2 regions of the Brucella sp. TWI432 genome follow, and region 2 is predicted to be linked to the other one. Evidence: riboswitches for the same ligand, from Rfam matches in the RefSeq annotation. Region 2 holds a riboswitch; the other holds the start of a gene.

Region 1 (10,024 bases), on a different contig from region 2:
CGCGCAGGAATATGATGCAAAGATCAATTCCGGCGATCTGATTATGATTTCTGAAGTTGTTCGTGATCTGCATCGTGCTGACAATCAGCCGGAGCAGTCCTATTCCGAGCGTCAGCTTTACGAAGCAGCGCTGGATCGCATGGCGCGCGAAATCGCTGCCGTGAACAAGCTTTCCGATACGGAAGCAGTTCGCCTTATCGAAGCAAATCTTGCCAAGAGCCCGAAACGCACCAAGGCTGATGCCGAAGGTGAAGTGGACGGTGATGAAGTCGAAGCAGCGTAATAACGCCTGCATTCTTTTCTAAAGAGCCCCGCTGATGTGGGGCTTTTTATTTTTCTGCATAGAGCACCGTGCGCCTCGCGTCTTCCAAAAATAATTCTTATTTTCGGACTGATGAGAGGGGGGTGGATACTTGCCCAAGCGGCTTGTCTCTCTATTTTCATAGAATGTCAGATATTTATAGCACTTCGGATGGAACCGGAGGGTTCTTCTTGCGTTATTATCAAACCAGCTCTGAGCGGGTTTGTTTTGTGGCGTAGCAATCTGGCCTCAGAGCAGGTCTGTAAAAGATGTTTTGAACGAACGAAAAATGTTTGCTTAATCCCTTTTTGGGGCTGGTATCGTTTCCGTTTCGGGTTTCAGACTTCTCTGGAACATCGCAGCCAGAACAGGAGAGCCAGATGAAGCAGTCATCCATGAGCAGTTCCTCCATCGTTCCGCCAACTCGTTTGCCGATTCCGGCGTGCGGTCTTCAAGCGCCTGCTGCGTCCTCGCAGTCGATGATCCGCAATGCGATGTCAGCGCCTTATCTTGAACGAGAAGAAGAACGCGACCTCGCCATCCGCTGGAAAGATAACAAGGATCAGGAAGCACTTCATCGCATCACGGCCTCGCATATGCGACTGGTGATTTCGATGGCCGGACGGTTTCGTAAGTTCAAGCTTCCGATGAGCGATCTGATTCAGGAGGGCTATGTTGGATTGCTCGAAGCGGCTGCGCGCTTTGATCCTGAGCGCGAAGTTCGTTTTTCCACCTATGCATCATGGTGGATAAGGGCGTCCATGCAGGATTATATCCTGCGCAACTGGTCTATCGTGCGCGGTGGGACGAGTTCGGCTCAGAAGTCGCTGTTCTTCAATCTGCGTCGCCTGCGTTCGAAGCTTGCACAGGAAGATGAGACCATGAGCAAGGCAGAAATTTACCGCCAGATCTCGACGCAGCTTGGCGTATCAGCGAGTGATGTCGAAGTCATGGACAGCAGACTTTCAGGGTCTGACAGTTCGCTTTCGGCGTCAATCGGTAATGATGAATCGGGCACCTCCACCCGTATGGATTTTCTTGTCGATGACCATCCCTTGCAGGATGAGGTCGTTGAAAGCACGATTGATATGGAACGCCGTGTGGGTTGGTTGCGCACCGCGCTTCATGCGCTTAACGAGCGTGAATTGCACATCATCCGACAACGGCGTCTGGGCGATGATGGCGTGACACTTGAAGCACTCGGCGAAAAATTGGGAATCTCAAAAGAGCGTGTTCGGCAGATTGAAAGCCGCGCCATGGAAAAGCTTAAGCTGGCGCTGCTTGATCAGCATGAAATGGCAGCCTATCAGGCATAGACTTTTTACAGATGTCTTTATCCCAAAACCGGGTCCCACTTTGGGGAGGCATACGCTAATCGCGGCTGCCTTCAAGGCGCGATGACCAGTCTTCGACCTTGCGGTTTTCCAGACGGCGGATGGCATAGCGCTTCCAGCCATCGGCAAGGTGCGCAAGGTTGGCCATCCGTGCAAGTTCGTCATAATTAAGCATATCGACGTAGAGAAGATGCCAAACCCGGTGCAGCGTCCATTCTGGGGAAAGGCGTTCGACACGCGTTATCGTGTCGTCAGCGCTGACAACACCTTCTTCCAAAACCCGATAATACCAGCCGGTGCGTCCGGTTTTTTGCACGCGGGTTGCCATGTCCGGTACATCGAAGCGCGCATTGAGTTTCCAGCAGGGCTGCCTGCCCTGTGACACCTCAACCAAAGCTGTTCCCAAGCGAAAACGGTCGCCGATAGCAACATTATGCTCGGTCAGTCCGGTGGTTGAGATGTTTTCTCCAAAAGCGCCGGGCGCATCAAAACAGGGATGGTCGCCAATATCCTCGCGCCAGAGAGCATAATGATCGCGCGGATAATGGTGAATGGCCTTTTCGGGACCGCCGTGGACTTTTCTGTCGCCTTGCTCGTCGCATTCGAGGCCTTCGCGCAGCAAGCGAACGGGCCCCGATATAGGCTTCTTATCGATCCCGCTCGGTGCGGCACGCGGTCCTAGTGGGGCGATCTGGCCTGCCAGCAATGATTCAAGCATGACTTCCATTGACTTACTCGCTTATGATTTTGACGCGATCGCCCACAGATACAGTTGCGCCCGCAGGCATGGCGTTGAGCAGGCGGAACAGTTCAAGCTTGCGGGTTGTTCCCTGCATGCGTGCTGAAAGGCTGGCCATTGTATCCCCCGGCTTCACAGTCACCACGCGAATGCGCAAAGGTTTGATGGCTTGTTGCTCGGCTGCCGAAAGCAGGCGGAAGGATTGTGTTACGCTTTGCGATGCAGGCATGAGTGCATTGCTGCCCTTTGGCGCTGCCGTCAGAAAGCGATAGACCTTGTTGTTGGCACCGATCACCACAATGTCGAATTGCCAGCGATCCGCACTCGCGCGCGCGGTTGCCGCAGGCAGGCCGTTGATCGTGATGGGGCGGATTGAGCTTTCATCAAGGCCCGTCACCCAGCCCGATTTGATATAATCGGTAAGGCTGGAGCCTGCAGGCAGCGATGCGCCGTCAAAGCGGATTGCCACTTCGCCCGGTCCACTGGCCATGACGGCATTGGCCGAATTGTCAATGGTGAAGCCGGCCGGCGCGGTAAAGGTTACGCCGAGCTTTGGATGGATGAAGGTCTGTTCGCGCACATAGCCTTCATTGGGCGAATCGCCATAGAGCAGGCCATCAATGCCGTTGAGGAAGGAATCGCGATCCGTTGTGCCAACGCCCGGCGCGCCAATGCGGCGCGCGTGTCCGAGCGCCAGCTGAATGCGTTGTGGCGTTGCAGGGTGGCTTGCGAGAAAGTCGAGGCTCGCATCGGTGGCACCAGAGACAGACCGGAAATCTGTGTAAGCTTCCATCGATTGCAGGAAGCGTGCGGAAGCGAACGGGTCATACCCCGCTTCACCGATCATTTTGATGCCGATGGCGTCGGCTTGCAGTTCCTGATTGCGCGAGAACTGCGCAAGGCGGAGTTTGCCGCGAATGGTTGCTTCACGACTTGCATTTTCATTGTGCAGAACTTCTGTGGCGACCCGCCCGGCAATTGCTGTTTCTGCCTCTTTCTCCTGACGAAGAATACCGTGATTGGCGACCACGTGGCCCATTTCATGGGCGATAACGGCTGCGACTTCAGATGAGTCGTTGGCAAGCGCCAGCAAACCGCGTGTTACGTAAAGAAACCCGCCCGGCAAAGCGAAGGCATTGATGTTGGGGCTGTCGAGGATTGTGATGCGATAGGTCTGATCCGGCTTGTCGGAAACCGTTGTGAGATTGCCGACGATCTTGGCGACCATGCGCTCCAGCTTCGGGTCTTTATACTCGCCGCCATAAGTGGCGAGGATGCGCGGATGCTGCTGCGCGCCGATTTGCGCCAGCCGGTCGTTGCGCGTGACGTTTTCAACGGTGACCGGATTGGACGATGGCTGAAGGCCGAGATCCTTGCTCGAATTGAACGACTGGCAGCCCGAAATCAAGGCAATCGCCAGCAAGCCAAGACCAATGGCTGGTTTCCGCCAATTGCGCTGTGTCCGTTCTGGCAGGGGGACTGGAAGGCACAGGGAGGCCCGGGCACGGGTCTGTTGACGGATCAGTATTTTATCCTCGCAATGAATGGGCGTCGATGTCGTGGCATAAATTTAGCCGCTCACTGAATTGCCTACAAGAAGCTGATCAGTGTTCAAAGCGTTCTTTAAGCCGATTGCGAACAAAATATGTCCACTGCCGTAACTCTATTTGAGCTTTGGCGTCTGTGCACCGATATAGTGCTTCAAAGCTTCGGGTCCAGATGGCGAGAGTAATTCATGGGCAGGCCCTTGTGCGGAAATCCGGCCATTGTCGAGAAACAGCAACAAAGCATTGAGATAGAGTGCGTCTTCCGGCGTATGTGTAACCATCAGCACCGTCATTTTGTTTTCTTCATGCAATGCACGCACAAGATCAAGCATCTGATGGCGTAGTGCGGGTCCAAGGGAAGCAAAGGCTTCGTCCAGCAACAATACCGGTCTTGCGCGCACGAGCGCGCGTGCGATCGCCACCCGCTGACGTTCGCCACCCGAAAGCGCTTCGGGTTTGCGGGTCTCTTTGCCTTTAAGTCCCACGCGTTCCAATGCAGTTGCGATTGCGTCCCGATCCTGTTGGTTCAGCTTCAGATTGGGAGAACGGCCAAGCCCGACATTCTGCTCGACGCTTAGATGTGCGAAAAGATTATTCTCCTGAAAGACCATTGAAACGGGCCGGGATGCAGGCGGCAGATCGGTAACATCAAGATCGCCGATCAAAATCTGCCCGATTTCTGGTTTTTCAAATCCTGCAATCAGATTGAGCAGTGTGGACTTTCCCGAGCCGCTGGGGCCGACAATGGCCGCAATTACGCCGCCCGGTATGGTCGCGTCGAAATGCATTTTGGTTTCGCCATAGCTGAAATATAGATCGCGAAGCCTGATGTCGGCTTTGACATTCATAGAAGCGGCGTTTCCTTTCGCGAGGCAGCACGATCTGCAATCATCATCAGGCCAAGACATAAGATTCCGAGGATCAATGCAAGGCCTGCTGCGTCGAATGTGCGGTAGCTGCCCATACGCTGGAACAGAAGATAAGGCAGCGTTAACAATGCATCGCTGCCGAAAAGTGCGATGGTGCCGAGATCGCCCAGCGAAAGCGCCATGGCAAAGGCAAAGGCCATTCCGAAGGGTTTTTGAATGGATGGCCAGTCGATCAGTTTCAGCCGGTTGAAGCCTGTGATGCCAAGCTGTGCACAGAGCCTGTTGTGGCGCGCAGCCGCTGTGTCCCATGAAGGTCGCAGCAGGCGCACGGCAAACGGCATGGCCATCGCGGCATTGACTGTTATCACCATCAACGGAGCCATCAGGAAGGGATCTGTGAAATGGCGCAGCAAAATGAACCAGCCCGCACCCAGAACGATGGGTGGCATGACCAGAATGAGGCTTGCGCCTGTGTCAAAAAGCCCGGCAAGGCGCACGCTCTTTGTGGCCCCGCGTGCGATGACCAGGGAGAGGGAGAGGATGACAGAGAGGAGGGCTGCTGAAAATCCAAGTGCCAGACTGGTGCTGATTGCTCGCCAGACGGTCTTCTCCCTCAAAAGCCCGACCAGATCGGCGGCAAGACCTGAAATGACGATGCCGATGACGGGAAGCGCGACATAGAGGAAGCCAATCGCAATGGCTGTGATATTGAAAAAGCGTTCTGGTACAGAGGGCTTCGCATAGCGTCTCGCGTTACGTGTAAGCGTAAAGCCTTCTTCCGATGGGCGTCCGGTCATGCGCAGGGCCAGCAAAATGAAAAGTGTCAGCGCAAGCTGTGCGAAGGTGAGAGCAACCGCGCGCGCCGGATCGAAATCGAAATGCAGGCTTTGGTAAATTGCAACTTCCAGCGTTGTGGCGCGTGGGCCGCCGCCAAGGGTGAGAACCGTTGTGAAGCTTGTGACGCAGAGCATGAAGATCAGACCGAACATGCCGGGCAGATTGCGCCGAATGACGGGCCATTCAATCAGGCGAAAGCGCGACGGGCTTCCCATGCCAAGTTGTGCTGAAAGCTTCCAGTAATCGGCGGGTATTGAGTCATAAGTCGCGAGAATGAGTCTGACAGCCAGCGGCATATTGAAAAACACATGCGCGATCAAAATGCCGGTGATGCCGTAAATATCGGGTGAGAGCGGATAGCTGCTTGCTTGCGAAAGCTGCGCAATAAAGCCGTTGCGCCCGTAAATGCTGGTGATGCCCAGCACCGTCACAAGGGCAGGTAAGGCGAGTGGCAGCGCGAAAAGGCGCAGGATCAGGCTTCGACCCGGAAAGTTTGATTCTGCATAAAGCGCCCGCGCTACCGGAATGGCAAACAGCACTGACAGCAGAGCCGATGCCGCAGCTTGCGTGAGTGTGAAACGGGCGACGCGCAGCAGATAATTGTCGAAATAGACATCCGTATCAAAGCCGCTGGCTTCTAATGCCAGCGCAAGAAGCGAACCACCGACCAGCACCGCAAGAAAGCCAAGCGCCAGCATGCCCGCGAGTTGTTTTATCGCAGGCATGGTGTGAGCAGCGCTGGTTCTGGTCGGTGCTTTGATCATTTGCTTGAAGCGTCAAGCCATTCATCGACCCATGCCTTGCGGTTCTTCGCAACCGCGTCGGCTGGGATCAGAAGGGTCTTTTCAGGCTTCGGCAATGTGTCGAAAGCCGGTGCAAGCGGCTGCGAAGTCTTGCCTGCCGGATACATCCAGTTGGTTTCGGGAATCACATCCTGAAAGCCGGGGCCGGTCATGAAAGCGAGAAATTTGTGTGCGAGCGGGTTTTGGGCGCCTGTTGTTGTCTGGGCAGCAAGTTCGATCTGAAGGTAATTGCCTTCAGGATATGCCAGTGCCTTATAGCGCTCGGTTTTCTCGGCAATCATGTGATAGGCAGGGGAGGTGGTGTAAGAGAGCACCATTGGTGCTTCACCTTTGGTGAACAGGCCATAGGCTTCCGACCAGCCCGGCGTCACCGTGAGAATGCGCTTCTGCAGCTTTTCCCATGCTTCGGCTGCCTGATCGCCATAGACCGATTTGATCCAGAGCAGAATGCCAAGGCCCGGTGTCGATGTGCGCGGGTCCTGAATGACGATTTTTTGCGACGGATCGCCTTCGACCAGCTCTTTGAGGCTTTTCGGCGGATTGGGCAGCTTCTCGGAATCATAGACAACGGCGAAATAGCCGTAGTCATAAGGCACGAAAATATCGTCCTTGAAATCGCCCGGCACTTTGACATTGGAAAGATCAATGCCGCTCGGCGCGAAATAGCCGGTGGCGCGCGCTTCGGTCGTCAGGTTCGTGTCGAGGCCAAGGACGATGTCTGCTTTGGTATTGCCGCCCTCAAGCTTGAGGCGATTGAGCAGGGCGACGCCATCAGCCGATGCAACCCATTCGAGCGTGCAATCGCATTCTTTCTCGAAGTTTTCCTTGACCTTTGGGCCTGGGCCCCACTCGGAAACAAAGCTGTCATAGGTGTAGATGGTCAGCTTGTCTTTGGCGTGGGCAACAGGCGCAAAGGCAAAAGCTGCGCTCAGCGACAGGGTAAGCAGAGATAAAAGCCGCATAACGGCATTCCTTTCTTTTATTCGAAAAGATTGAGCGCCGCTTGGGAAATCGGTCAGCATCTAATCCCTCCGCCGGTACAAACCGGATCAGGTTCAGCGGGTTAGCCGGTGTGCGGCTTCTCAGCCATTCTAAGAACGAATGGCACCCCGTTAGAGCACGGCAACAATAGATGTTTGCTTCAGGAAGGGCAAGGGTTCGCAATGCGGGCTTTCAGCTAGAATTTCCGCATGTTATGAGCGGTTTATGAGCACATTTGTCATTTTACTTGGCGGCGATCTCGTTGTCACGGATCGTCTGAAAAATCAGATTGCGGGAGCGCGCGTTCTTGCCGCCGACAGTGGCATACGCCATGCAGCGGAGCTGGGTGTTGAACCTGAGCTGTGGCTGGGGGACTTTGATTCCGCTTCTGAGGCGTTGAAAGAGCAGTATGCGCATATTCCGCAGAAGAGTTTTCCACGTGCCAAAGATATGACTGATGGCGAGCTTGCACTTTCGGAAGCTTTTGCGCGCGGCGCTGAGAAGGTCATTTTATGTGGGGCATTTGGTGGCCCGCGCACGGATCACACCTTGCTGCATCTTACGATGGCAACGGCGCAGGCCGCAGAGGGGCGGGATATTCTGCTTTCAAGCGGGGTCGAGGAAGCCTGGCCGGTTGTTAGGGGAGACTATGTTTATGATTTTCCCGATGGCACGTCTTTCAGCGTCGTGAATTTCTGCAAAGTCGAAGGACTTTCAATCACAAATGCAGAGTGGCCGTTAGACAACGTGACCCTTCCTTTTGGTTCTTCATGGACGGTTTCCAATATTGTGCGTGGAACTCTTTGCGTTTCCGTGCGTTCAGGACTTGCGATACTTGTAGCCAACTTGAATGAGGGGGCTGATCTTTACTATGGCTGCTAACCTTACCAATTGAAACCGCTTGACGCTGACGAGCGAAACGTATTGTAAATAGCCTCAGCGGGAATTGTCCGCCTTGCGCCGAAATTGGGGACGCAAAGTCGGTGTTGGTGTAACTCTATTAGGAGATTGTTTCATGAAGTCACGTCTTACCATGATTGCAATCGTCGGTGCGCTTGCGTTCTCAACGGCAGCATGCACGACGAATGAGCAGCGTACTGCCGGCTATGGTGTTGGTGGTGCAGCTCTTGGTGCACTTGCTGGCGGTGCTATCGGCGGCAATGGCCGTGGTGCTCTGGCTGGCGCAGCGATCGGTGGCGTTGCCGGTACGCTTCTTGGTGCAGCACAGACCCGTAATGGTGTTCAGTACTGCCGTTACCGCGACAATTACGGTCGTGTTTACGAAGCACCTTGTAACTAAGCTGACCGTTTAGCGGTTTCGAATTCAAAAGCAGGCCGGGTTAACCCGGCCTGTTTGCTTTTTTGGCCTTATCATTTGACAGAATGCGTTTTGTCCCCGACAAGCAGGGCAGAAATTTCAACGGCATTTTTCAAAGAGAACCATGGCACCTCCGCTTCTTCGCCTCGATCAGATCAAGCTTACCTTTGGCGGCACGCCGCTTTTGGAAGATGCAGCCCTTTCGGTGAGTGACGGTGACCGCATCGCGCTGGTCGGACGCAATGGTTCCGGCAAATCCACCCTGCTTAAAATTGCCGCTTCTATGGTCGAAGCAACCTCCGGCGAAATTTACAAGCATCCGGGTGCCACCATCCGCTATCTGCCGCAGGTGCCTGATCTTGAAGGCTTTGCCAATGTCCGCGCTTATGTGGAAGCAGGTCTTGGACCAACAGACGATCCGCACCGCGTGACCTATCTGCTGGAACATCTGGGCTTGACTGGCGAGGAAAAGCCCGATCATCTTTCTGGCGGGGAAGCGCGTCGCGCAGCCCTTGCCCGCGTGATTGCTCCGCAGCCGGATGTGCTGCTGCTTGACGAGCCGACCAACCATCTCGACCTGACGACCATTGAATGGCTCGAAGATGAGCTGCGCCAGATTCGCTCAGCCATTGTTCTGATTTCGCACGACCGCCGCTTTCTGGAAAATGTCAGCCGCTCGACAGTCTGGCTTGATCGCGGCATCACCCGCCGTATCGATCAGGGCTTTGGGCATTTTGAGGAATGGCGGGACAAGGTTCTTGAAGAAGAAGAGCGTGACCATCACAAGCTTGGGCGTCAGATTGCGCGCGAGGAACATTGGCTGCGCTATGGCGTGACCGCACGCCGCAAGCGCAATATGCGCCGCCTCGGTGAGCTGCATTCCATGCGCGCCGATTTCCGCGATCATCGCAAGGCGCAGGGTACAGCTGTTCTGACGGCCAGTGATTCCAAGGAATCGGGCAAGCTGGTGATTGAAGCGAAGAAGCTTAACAAGGCGTATGGCGAGCGTGTTCTCGTTCATGATTTCTCGATCCGTGTGCAGCGCGGTGATCGTATTGGTCTTGTCGGACCCAATGGGGCTGGCAAGACGACGCTTTTGTCGATGCTGACCGGCAAACTCGCACCCGATTCAGGCACGTTGCGTCTTGGCGTTAATCTGGAAATGGCTGAGCTTGATCAGAAGCGCGAAAGCCTGAACCTTGATGATACGCTCGCGCATTATCTCACTGATGGGCGTGGTGAAAACCTGGTGGTCAACGGCGAACAGCGTCATGTCGTTTCTTATATGAAAGACT
Region 2 (10,024 bases):
AATGCGCTTGCCGCCAGCCGACAGCCGCTTCAAAGCCTCAACCTTGCCATCGGGCAGCACTTCCGCAACCACTTCGTCAATGCCAAGGCGCTTGGCAATCGCCTGGGCAGTGCGGCGATTATCGCCGGTAATCATTGCCACTTTCAGCCCCTGCTCATGCATGGCGGCAATCGCGGCAGGCGTGGTTTCCTTCATCGGATCGGCAACAGTGATGATTGCCGCCAGCTTGCCGTCGATTGCCGCATAAAGCGGAGTCTGGCCTTCATCCCCCAAACGGCTTGCATCATCGGCAAAGACTGCAACATCAGCCCCAAGCTTGTGCATATAGCGATCAGCGCCAACGGCAACTTCATGGCCCGATACAGTGGCTTTCAGCCCGAAACCCGGAACGGATTCAAAGGCAGAAACATCGGCGAGCTTCAGGCCCTTTTCCTTTGCAGCCACCACAATGGCATCGGCAATCGGATGTTCGGAGCGTGCCTCTACCGCTGCAACCAGCGCCAGCGCTTCGTCCTGATCAATGCCATCAACGACAGCAAAATGCGCGAGTGCTGGCTTTCCCTGTGTCAGCGTTCCGGTCTTATCAACCGCAATCACCGAGGCATCGCGCAAGGTTTGCAGCGCATCACCACGGCGGAACAACACGCCAAATTCAGCGGCCCGACCTGTGCCGACCATGATTGAAGTCGGGGTGGCTAGGCCCATAGCGCATGGGCAAGCGATGATAACAACCGCAATGGCGTTGACCAGCGCATAGCCCATCATGGCCGTGCCACCGATAACAAGCCATGCAATGAAGGTGAGAACCGCAGCGCCCAGAACCGCGGGCACGAACCAGCCCGTGACCTTATCAACCTTGGCCTGAATGGGCAGTTTGTCGGCCTGTGCGTCCTCAACCATCCGCACGATCTGCGAAATGACCATATCCCGGCCAACCTTGGTTGCGCGGAAGGTGAAGGCGCCCGTCTTGTTGATCGTGCCGCCAACAACTTCTGCACCCGCGTCCTTGGCAACAGGAACAGGTTCGCCGGTAATCATCGATTCATCCACATAGGACGAGCCTTCGATCACCGCACCATCAACCGGAACTTTCTCACCCGGGCGCACCTGCACAATATCACCAGCGCGCACATCTTCCAGCGACACATCAACTGTTTCACCATTGCGCACGACGCGTGCTGACTTCGCCTGCAAGCCAACGAGACGGCTGATTGCCGCCGAAGTTCGGCCTTTGGCGCGCGCTTCCAGATAGCGACCAATCAGGATCAGCGTGACAATGACGGCGGCAGCTTCAAAGTAAACATTGACCGTACCGACAGGCAGAATATCTGGCCAGAAGGTCGCAACAACCGAAAAGCCCCAGGCGGCAGTTGTGCCGACCACAACCAGTGAGTTCATATCGGGGGCTGCGCGCAGAAGGGCTGGGATACCTTTTTTGAAAAAGCGCATGCCCGGGCCAAAAAGCACAAGCGTGGTCAGCACAAACTGGAAATACCAGCTGTTCTGCGTTCCAATCATATCCATGACCAGCATGTGCACCGCTGGAATAAGGTGCGATCCCATTTCCAGAATGAAAACCGGCAGTGTCAGAACCGCAGCAAAGATAGCGTTCTTTTTCAGATCAAACGCTTCGGCATCGCGTTTGTCGGATTGCGTTTCCTGCTTCGCATCGCTCAGCGCTTCTTCGAGAGAACGGGCTTCATAGCCCGCATTTTCAACCGCCTTGATAAGGTCGCCCAGTGGCACCTGCCCCGCAAGTTCAACATGCGCGCGTTCGGTCGCAAGATTAACGCTGGCACGGGTTACGCCCGGCACCGCATTCAATGCCTTTTCAACCTTGCTCACACAGGAAGCGCAGCTCATGCCTTCAATGGCAAGATCGGCACTTCCCGATGGCACATCATAACCCGCCTTGCGGATCGCATCGATGACAGCGGGCATGTCAGGCGCGGCCTTGAAGGTCACATCGGCACGCTCGGTTGCGAGGTTGACGGACACCTTGTCGACGCCCGGCACTTTCGCGACTGCCTTCTCAACGGAAGACACGCAGGAGGCGCAGCTCATCCCCTCGACGGGAATAGCGAAACTTGTGTTTTCGGGTTTGACTGGCTTGTTCATGGCAATCCCTTCCAGCTCTTTTATCAAGAGCGAATTCGTGAGTTGCATGAATACATAACCCTTCCAACCGTTGGAAGGTCAAGTCTTATACCGAAATGATTTTCAGACGACCATTTCGTTTTGAGGATGCATTGCAGCGAGAATCGATCCGCAGCGGGTCTGAATGAATTCAGGCACCTCAGTTGCAGGCATCGGACGCCCCATCAGAAAGCCCTGTACTTCACCGAAATTCTGTTTTCGCAAACATTCAAGTTGCTGCGTGGTTTCCACGCCTTCGGCCGTCGTGACAATCTGAAAGCCAGCACCCAGTGTGGCCACGGCCTGAATGATCGCAAGATCGCGGGTATCAAGCTCGATACCCGACACGAAACTGCGATCCACCTTGATCTTGTCGAACGGGAACGAGCGCAGATAACTCAGCGATGAATAGCCGGTTCCGAAATCATCCATGGCAATCCGCACGCCCAAACGACGCAACTCGAATAAGAGTTCAATGTTATGTTTGCTGTTTTTAAGAAACACCGATTCCGTGATTTCAAGTTCCAAACGCGCTGGAGACAGAGCCGCAGCGTCAAGAGCATCTGTCACCGAATCAAGCAGAAAGCTTTGATTGAACTGCACCGGAGAAAGATTGACGGAAACCTTGATATCGGCTGGCCAAGATGCAGCCTCGCGACAAGCTTGCCTGAGCACCCAGTCTCCGATCGGCCCTATCAGACCGGCTTCCTCCGCAACCGGAATAAATTCGACCGGCGACACCATGCCCAGCGATGGATGACGCCAGCGCAGCAAAGCTTCAAAACCGGATATACGCCCTGATTCGAGATTAAAAATCGGCTGATAATGGAGCTCAAACTGCTGCGCGGCCAACGCCATCCGCAGATCGGAAGTCATGGCGTGGCGCTTTTCGACGGCCAGTCGCAGCGAATGCTGGTAGAAACGGAACGTCCTGCGGCCATCAGCCTTGGCGGCATAAAGCGCAAGATCAGCACTCAGCATCAGCGCGTCAGGATCCTCGCCATGCAAAGGGGCATGGGCGATGCCAACACTGCAAGAGACGAATTCCATTGTATCACCAAGATCAAATGGATCCTGAAAGGACGAAAGAAGGCAATCAGCAAACATTGCAATCTGGGAAATCGTATCGCTGCGGAAGATAATGGCAAACTCATCATCACCCAAACGCGCCAAAAACTGCTCGCAGGTTGTGATGCTCTTGAGGCGTGCGGCCACCTGCGTGAGCAGCAAATCGCCGATCTGGTGGCCCCTGCTGTCATTGATGGTCTTAAAGTGATCGATATCAAGATAGAACAGCGCAAATGCCGGTGCGCGCTCACCCTTTTTCAGAATAGTTTCGATATATTGTGAAAAATAGGCGCGGTTCGGCAAGTCGGTCAGACTATCGTGCATGGCAATATGTGTCATGCGCTGTGCGGTCTGTGTGCGCTCGGTAATATCTTCCATGAGCCCAATCAGATAACGTGAACTGCCACCATCAACGGGTGGGATTGGACGCTTGATGATCCGCAGCCTGCGTGGCGTCCCGTCCGCGCTACGAATATCACGCTCAAGGGTCAAAACACCCTCGCGGCGCATCGCCAGACGATCCTGCTGCGTCAGAAGCTTTGCTTCCTCACGTGGGAAAATTTCCGTATCAATTGAGCCAATTACATCCTCAATTTTATAACCGCTTATCGTGGATGCAGCCTTGTTGTAGAGAAGGTAACGGCCTTTGTCCTGCATGTCCTTGATGAAGACGCCAAGCGGCATATTGTCGATAAGGCCATCAAGCAACGACTGGGTATGGCTCGCCTGACGGTTGGCCTCCTCAAGCGCGGTCATATCCTGCACGATCGCAAGAATTGCCCGCCTGCCTTCAAAGATGACCTCACGCCCATAGGTCACAACATCAATGATCTGGCCATTGGCTTTGAGGTGCTGCCAGCTTTCGGGCCGCTCCAGATCACTTCCACTGCGCACGGCATCCAGCATCCGGTCCCGCTCGGCTTGCGGACGAATATCCAGAACTGTCATCTCAGGTATTTTGTGAGCCGGGTATCCATAAAGCGCGTAAGCCGCTTCATTCATCACGATAAAACGCAATGTCTTTGGATCATACACCCACATAGGTGTCGGGTGCGTTGTAAAGAGAATGCGAAAATCCTCTTCGGATGTGCGCACCAAAGCAGCGTCCGAGTGAGCCCCACCGGCTTCCCGATTCCTCATCATTGTCCCCTCATCAGACTGGCCCTGATCCAATCTCCCCGCGAGAGGATGTCTCCAGGAATAAAGTAAGTCGCCTGCAATGGACGACATTCTCCCCTGCATTGATTTAACGCATGGTTATTTAAAAAGTCATATAGAAAATTGGGGTGCTTATAAATTTATTTGCAGATTGCAATTCTTAAGGCTGCTTGACCCACCTGCCGTTCCGTCCTATGCCTAAAGCACAAAATTCGTTGGGGTGCCTCATCAGAGGCTGAGAGACGCTGATCGCGTTAACCCATTGAACCTGATCCGGGTAATACCTGCGTAGGGAACGGAGTTTGGCGCGTCGCGAACAAGGAGGAAATATCCTCCATGGGGCAAGGCCCCAAAAGCAAGTTCATGACGTCTCAATTTTCCGTTCGGAATGAGAGACGACATGATGGATTTAAGACAAAGCCTCTCCCGAACCAAAGCAAGCAGTGGTGCATCCGTGCCTATCTGCGTGACGATTGCCGGCTCCGACAGCAGCGGCGGCGCGGGCATTCAGGCTGATCTCAAGAGCTTTTCAGCGCTCGGCGTCTATGGCGCGAGCGTGATCACCGCAATCACAGCGCAGAACACACTGGCCGTCACAGCTGTCCATGACATTCCGTCTGAAATCGTTGCTGCGCAAATCGATGCCGTCTTCAGCGATCTCAATGTGGCTTCCGTCAAAATCGGTATGGTGTCCGTGCCGCAAACCATTCTGGCCATCGCCAAGGGCCTTGCATCATTCTCCAGACCGGTGGTTCTTGATCCGGTGATGGTCGCGAAATCCGGCGACCGGCTTTTAAGCGAGGCCGCAATCTCGACATTGCGCGATGAACTGATCCCACTTGCAAGCGTTCTAACGCCCAACAGGCCGGAAGCTGCTTGCCTGCTCGATTGTGCGACTGCGCGCAATGACGATGAGGCGGAAGAACAGGGACGCGCCCTGCTCAAGCTCGGCGCAAAGGCCGTGCTCATGAAGGGCGGACATGCCGAAGGCGATGTCTGCACTGACCTCCTCATCCGCAAGGACCTGCCAACCATTACGCTGGAAGCGCCACGTATCGACACACAGAACACCCACGGCACCGGCTGCACGCTTTCGTCGGCCATTGCAGCCGGCCTTGGCAAAAGTCTTTCGATGGAACAAGCACTGCGCGAGGCTCACGCCTATCTGCAAGCGGCGATTCGCTCGGCAAACAGCTTGCAGGTCGGAAGCGGACACGGCCCCGTGCACCACTTCCACGCTTTATGGGAGACGGTATAATGCGCGTTACCATCATCGGCGCAGGTGTTGCCGGCCTTGCCTGCGCTGCCGAGTTCAATGATCAGGGACATGCTGTCACTGTGATTGCCAAGAGCACCGCAATCGGTGTTGACTGCTGCTCATGGTTTGCAGGCGGAATGCTGGCACCATGGTGCGAAGGCGAGAGTGCGGAAGAACCCGTCGTCAGACTGGGACAAGAGGCGATTGGCTGGTGGGAACGGCATGTCTCAACGGTCCATCGCAAGGGCACGCTGGTCATATCGCATAATCGCGATGCAACCGAGCTTCGCCGCTTTGCCCGTCGCACCCAAGCCTTTGATACGATTGATCAAGAACACATTGATGCACTGGAACCGGACCTTGCAGGCCGTTTCCGGCAGGGGCTTTTCTTTGCGCAAGAAGGCCATCTCAGCCCACGGGAAACACTGATTGAGCTTGCCGAAAACCTGCAAAAGAAAGGCGTGGTCTTTCATCTCGGACAAGATGCGAAAGACGTCAAAATCGACACAGATATAACGGTTGATGCACGTGGTCTGGCAGCACGCGATCAGCTTACCGATCTGCGCGGTGTGAAGGGCGAAATGCTGATTGTGCGCTCGCGCGACATCAATCTTTCGCGTCCTGTGCGCCTGCTGCATCCGCGCATTCCGCTTTACATCGTACCGCGTGGCGACGGCATCCACATGATCGGCGCAACCATGATCGAAAGCGATGAGCGCGGCGGCATCAGCGTCCGCTCGACGCTGGAAATGCTAAGTGCCGCCTATGCACTGCATCCTGCCTTTGGCGAGGCAGAAATTCTGGAAACCGGCGTCGATGCCCGCCCCGCCTTCCCCGACAATCTGCCGCGTGTGCGCAAGCGTGGCCAAACAATCTATGTCAACGGGCTTTACCGGCACGGCTTTCTGCTCTCGCCTGCGGTTGCACGCATGGCGGTTGCAGCAGCAACCGGAGCCGAACAAGGACAAGAATTTTTAGAGGAAATGGCATGACCATTGTTCTGAATGGCGAGGTCTTTGAGACCACGAGCACCAATCTTTTCGCTTTGCTTGCAGAAATCGAACTGGATGAAGCGGTGGTTGCAACCGCGCTCAATGGTGAATTCATTGCAAGCGACGAGCGCGAAGAAACCCTGATCCGCGAAGGCGACCGCATTGAAGTGCTCGCCCCCATGCAGGGAGGCTAAAGATGCTGGAATTTTACGGAAAAACATTTGATAGCCGCCTGCTCTTGGGAACGGCGCAATATCCATCACCCGCTATTCTTGCCGACAGCGTTCGCGCGTCCAAGACGGAAATCGTGACGGTCTCGCTGCGGCGCGAGAGCGGGAACCAGCGTGCAGGTCAGGACTTCTGGACCCTCATCAAAGATTTGGGTGTGTCGGTTCTGCCCAATACTGCCGGGTGCCATACGGCACGCGAGGCCGTGACCACGGCAAAAATGGCGCGGGAAATTTTCGGCACCAACTGGATCAAGCTTGAAGTCATCGGCGATCACGACACGCTGCAACCCGATCCATTCGGGCTGGTCGAAGCAGCGCGTATTCTCTGCGACGACGGTTTTGACGTCTTTCCCTATATGAATGACGATCTGGTGGTGGCGGAAAAACTGATCGAGGCAGGCTGCAAGGTGCTGATGCCTTGGGGTGCGCCGATTGGTTCAGGTCGCGGTCTCAACAATCCTTATGCGCTGAAAACCATGCGCGCGCATTTCCCCGATATTCCACTGGTTGTGGATGCAGGGATTGGTGTGCCATCGCACGCTGCAACCGCCATGGAGCTTGGCTTTGATGCCGTGCTGATCAACACCGCCGTTGCAAAAGCGGGTGATCCCGCCGCCATCGCCCGCGCCTTTGCGCTCGCCGTTGAAGCTGGTCGCATCGCCTATGAAGCCGATCCGATTGAAGCCCGCGACATGGCTGCCCCCTCCACCCCCCTTATCGGAAAGGCGTTTGTGTAATGGCCCTTGATCCGTTCTACCCGATCTTTGACAGCGCCAGCTGGTGTGAGCGCATGGTGCCGCTTGGCATCAAACTCGTGCAGCTGCGCATCAAGGATAAGAGCGATAGCGAATTGCGCACCGAAATCCGCGCAGCCCGTGACATCTGCGCCCGCTATGATTGCCAGCTCATCATTAATGACTACTGGAAACTGGCTATTGAGGAAGGCTGCGACTTCATCCATCTCGGTCAGGAAGACCTTGATGACGCCGATCTTGATGCAATCCACGCGAGCGGCGTGAAGCTCGGTGTATCCAGCCATGATGAGGCAGAACTTGATCGCGCATTAGCGCTACGGCCTGCCTATATCGCACTCGGTCCGGTCTATCCGACCATTCTAAAAAAGATGAAATGGCATGAACAAGGACTGGACCGCGTCAGTCAATGGAAAGCGACTTTGGGCGATATTCCGCTCGTTGGCATTGGTGGCATGAATGTGGATCGTGCGCCCGGCGTCTTTAAAGCCGGAGCCGACATTGTTTCAGTCGTCACCGACATCACCCTCAATCCTGATCCGGAAGCCCGCTTGCGGCAATGGATCGAAGTTACACGCCCCTATGTAAAGTAGTTTCTGGAGGAAACATTGAAAAAACTGATTTTTGCTGCGCTTTTCAGCGCCACGGCTTCGTTCGCCCTGATGTCAGCTCAAGCAGCTCAGGCGAGCGATAAATTCAAACTCATACTCGACTGGTATGTAAACCCTGATCATGGCCCGATTATCGTGGCCGACAAGCTCGGTTACTTCAAGGATGCTGGTCTCGATGTGGAAATCATTGCACCTGCGGACGCATCCGTGCCACCAAAAATGGTAGCCGCGGGACAGGCCGATCTGGCAATTTCGTATCAGCAGCAGGTGCATCTTGATGTCCACGCCGATATTCCGCTGATCCGCGTTGGTACTCTTATCGATTCCCCGCTCAACTGCCTGATGGTCCGCGATGATGGTTCGGTCAATTCAATTGCCGATCTCAAAGGCAAGAAGATCGGCTTCTCGGTAGCCGGCGTTGAAGAAACACTGCTCGGCACAATCCTCGGCAATCACGACATAAAACTTTCTGATATCGAGCTGATCAATGTGAATTTCTCTCTGGCACCGGCGTTGATGTCAAAGCAGGTCGATGCCGTGATGGGCGCCTATCGCAACATCGAACTCAACCAGATGGCGGTTGAAGGGGTTGCTGGCAAATGCTTCTTCGTCGAGGAAGAAGGCGTGCCGGTCTATGACGAGCTGGTCTATGTTGCCAATGCAAACAAACTCGATGCTGCGGAAAAGGAGAGGATTTCGCGCTTCCTTGCAGCCACCGAAAAAGCCGCGCAATATATCGTCAATCATCCAGAGCAAAGCTACGATCTGTTTGCGTCCTATAGTTCTGAACTCAAAGACGAACTGAACCAGCGCGCATGGAAAGACACAGTGGCCCGTTTCTCACGCTCGCCCGCAAGTCTCGATTACGGACGCTGGAACCGCTACGAAGCCCATCTCAACGAAAACGGTCTCGTGCCTTCGATCCTGCCGGTTGAGAAACTGGCGATTGATGTGAATGCGAAAGGCGACAAGCCATGACGACCACTCAACCGCTTTATTCATCCGAGCTGTTCACCCGTCTGCGTGCCGCGATGCTTGATGATTGGAAACCCTATATCGACCATGAGTTTGTGCGCAGACTTGGCGATGGTACGCTGCCGAAATCGGCATTCCTGCATTATCTCAGGCAGGATTATGTCTATCTGCATCACTATGCCCGTGCCTTTGCGCTTGGCGTCGTAAAAGCAGGAAATCTTCAGGAAACGCGGCTCTGTGCCGAAATCATGCATGGACTAACTGTCACGGAACTGCCGCTGCATGTCGGCATCTGTGCACGCGAAGGCATCAGTGAAGACGATCTTTACAACACGCGTGAAGAGCCGGAAAACCTCGCCTATACGCGTTACGTGCTCGATTGCGGACAGGCAGGCGATTTCCTCGACCTCTTGACCGCACTTGTTCCCTGCGCACATGGCTATGGCGAAATCGGCGTCAATCTCGCAACCTCGGCCAAGGCTGGCACACCCTATCAAGAGTGGATCGACACCTATGCAGGCGCTGATTATCAGGAAATGTGCCACACGGTTGGCAGGCTTTTTGATCAGGCCGCAATGAACCGCCTCGGCCCGGATTTCGAGAACAGTCCGCGCTGGCCAAAGCTCTGCCAGATTTTTGCAACCGCCAGCAGGCTCGAAGCAGATTTCTGGTCGATGGGCCTTAAAGGAGCATGACGAGCGTGATACCTCGCTCGCGCAAAAAACGCATCGCCGACGGATTTTCGTCGGCGGTTGCTGTGCTGATATTGTGGCAGGCCGTGGTGAGCATCTGGCAGATGCCGCGCTTCATCCTGCCCGGTCCGCTCGACGTTGTGCAGTCGCTG

The links. Region 2 has a riboswitch for thiamine pyrophosphate ahead of thiD (bifunctional hydroxymethylpyrimidine kinase/phosphomethylpyrimidine kinase). Riboswitches for the same ligand answer to the same signal wherever they lie in the genome.
Positions count from the first base shown of each region.
Region 1: it holds a riboswitch for thiamine pyrophosphate, as region 2 does, so the genes downstream of both, thiB (thiamine ABC transporter substrate binding subunit) here and thiD (bifunctional hydroxymethylpyrimidine kinase/phosphomethylpyrimidine kinase) in region 2, are expected to answer to the same signal.

Region 1 is NZ_JBDJNL010000006.1:123,592-133,615, reverse strand. It holds gene ABE527_RS11415 (CarD family transcriptional regulator) at 1-283, shown strand, start outside; gene ABE527_RS11410 (RNA polymerase factor sigma-32) at 682-1,617, shown strand; gene ABE527_RS11405 (MOSC domain-containing protein) at 1,673-2,362, opposite strand; gene cdlP (cell division protease CdlP) at 2,367-3,848, opposite strand; gene thiQ (thiamine ABC transporter ATP-binding protein) at 4,038-4,769, opposite strand; gene thiP (thiamine/thiamine pyrophosphate ABC transporter permease) at 4,766-6,391, opposite strand; gene thiB (thiamine ABC transporter substrate binding subunit) at 6,388-7,392, opposite strand; TPP riboswitch at 7,440-7,552, opposite strand; gene ABE527_RS11380 (thiamine diphosphokinase) at 7,637-8,293, shown strand; gene ABE527_RS11375 (YMGG-like glycine zipper-containing protein) at 8,427-8,711, shown strand; gene ABE527_RS11370 (ABC-F family ATP-binding cassette domain-containing protein) at 8,854-10,024, shown strand, end outside.
Region 2 is NZ_JBDJNL010000001.1:356,354-366,377, reverse strand. It holds gene ABE527_RS01695 (heavy metal translocating P-type ATPase) at 1-2,118, opposite strand, end outside; gene ABE527_RS01690 (putative bifunctional diguanylate cyclase/phosphodiesterase) at 2,221-4,344, opposite strand; TPP riboswitch at 4,569-4,674, shown strand; gene thiD (bifunctional hydroxymethylpyrimidine kinase/phosphomethylpyrimidine kinase) at 4,766-5,620, shown strand; gene thiO (glycine oxidase ThiO) at 5,620-6,612, shown strand; gene thiS (sulfur carrier protein ThiS) at 6,609-6,806, shown strand; gene ABE527_RS01670 (thiazole synthase) at 6,809-7,579, shown strand; gene ABE527_RS01665 (thiamine phosphate synthase) at 7,579-8,187, shown strand; gene ABE527_RS01660 (ABC transporter substrate-binding protein) at 8,203-9,183, shown strand; gene tenA (thiaminase II) at 9,180-9,875, shown strand; gene ABE527_RS01650 (ABC transporter permease) at 9,872-10,024, shown strand, end outside.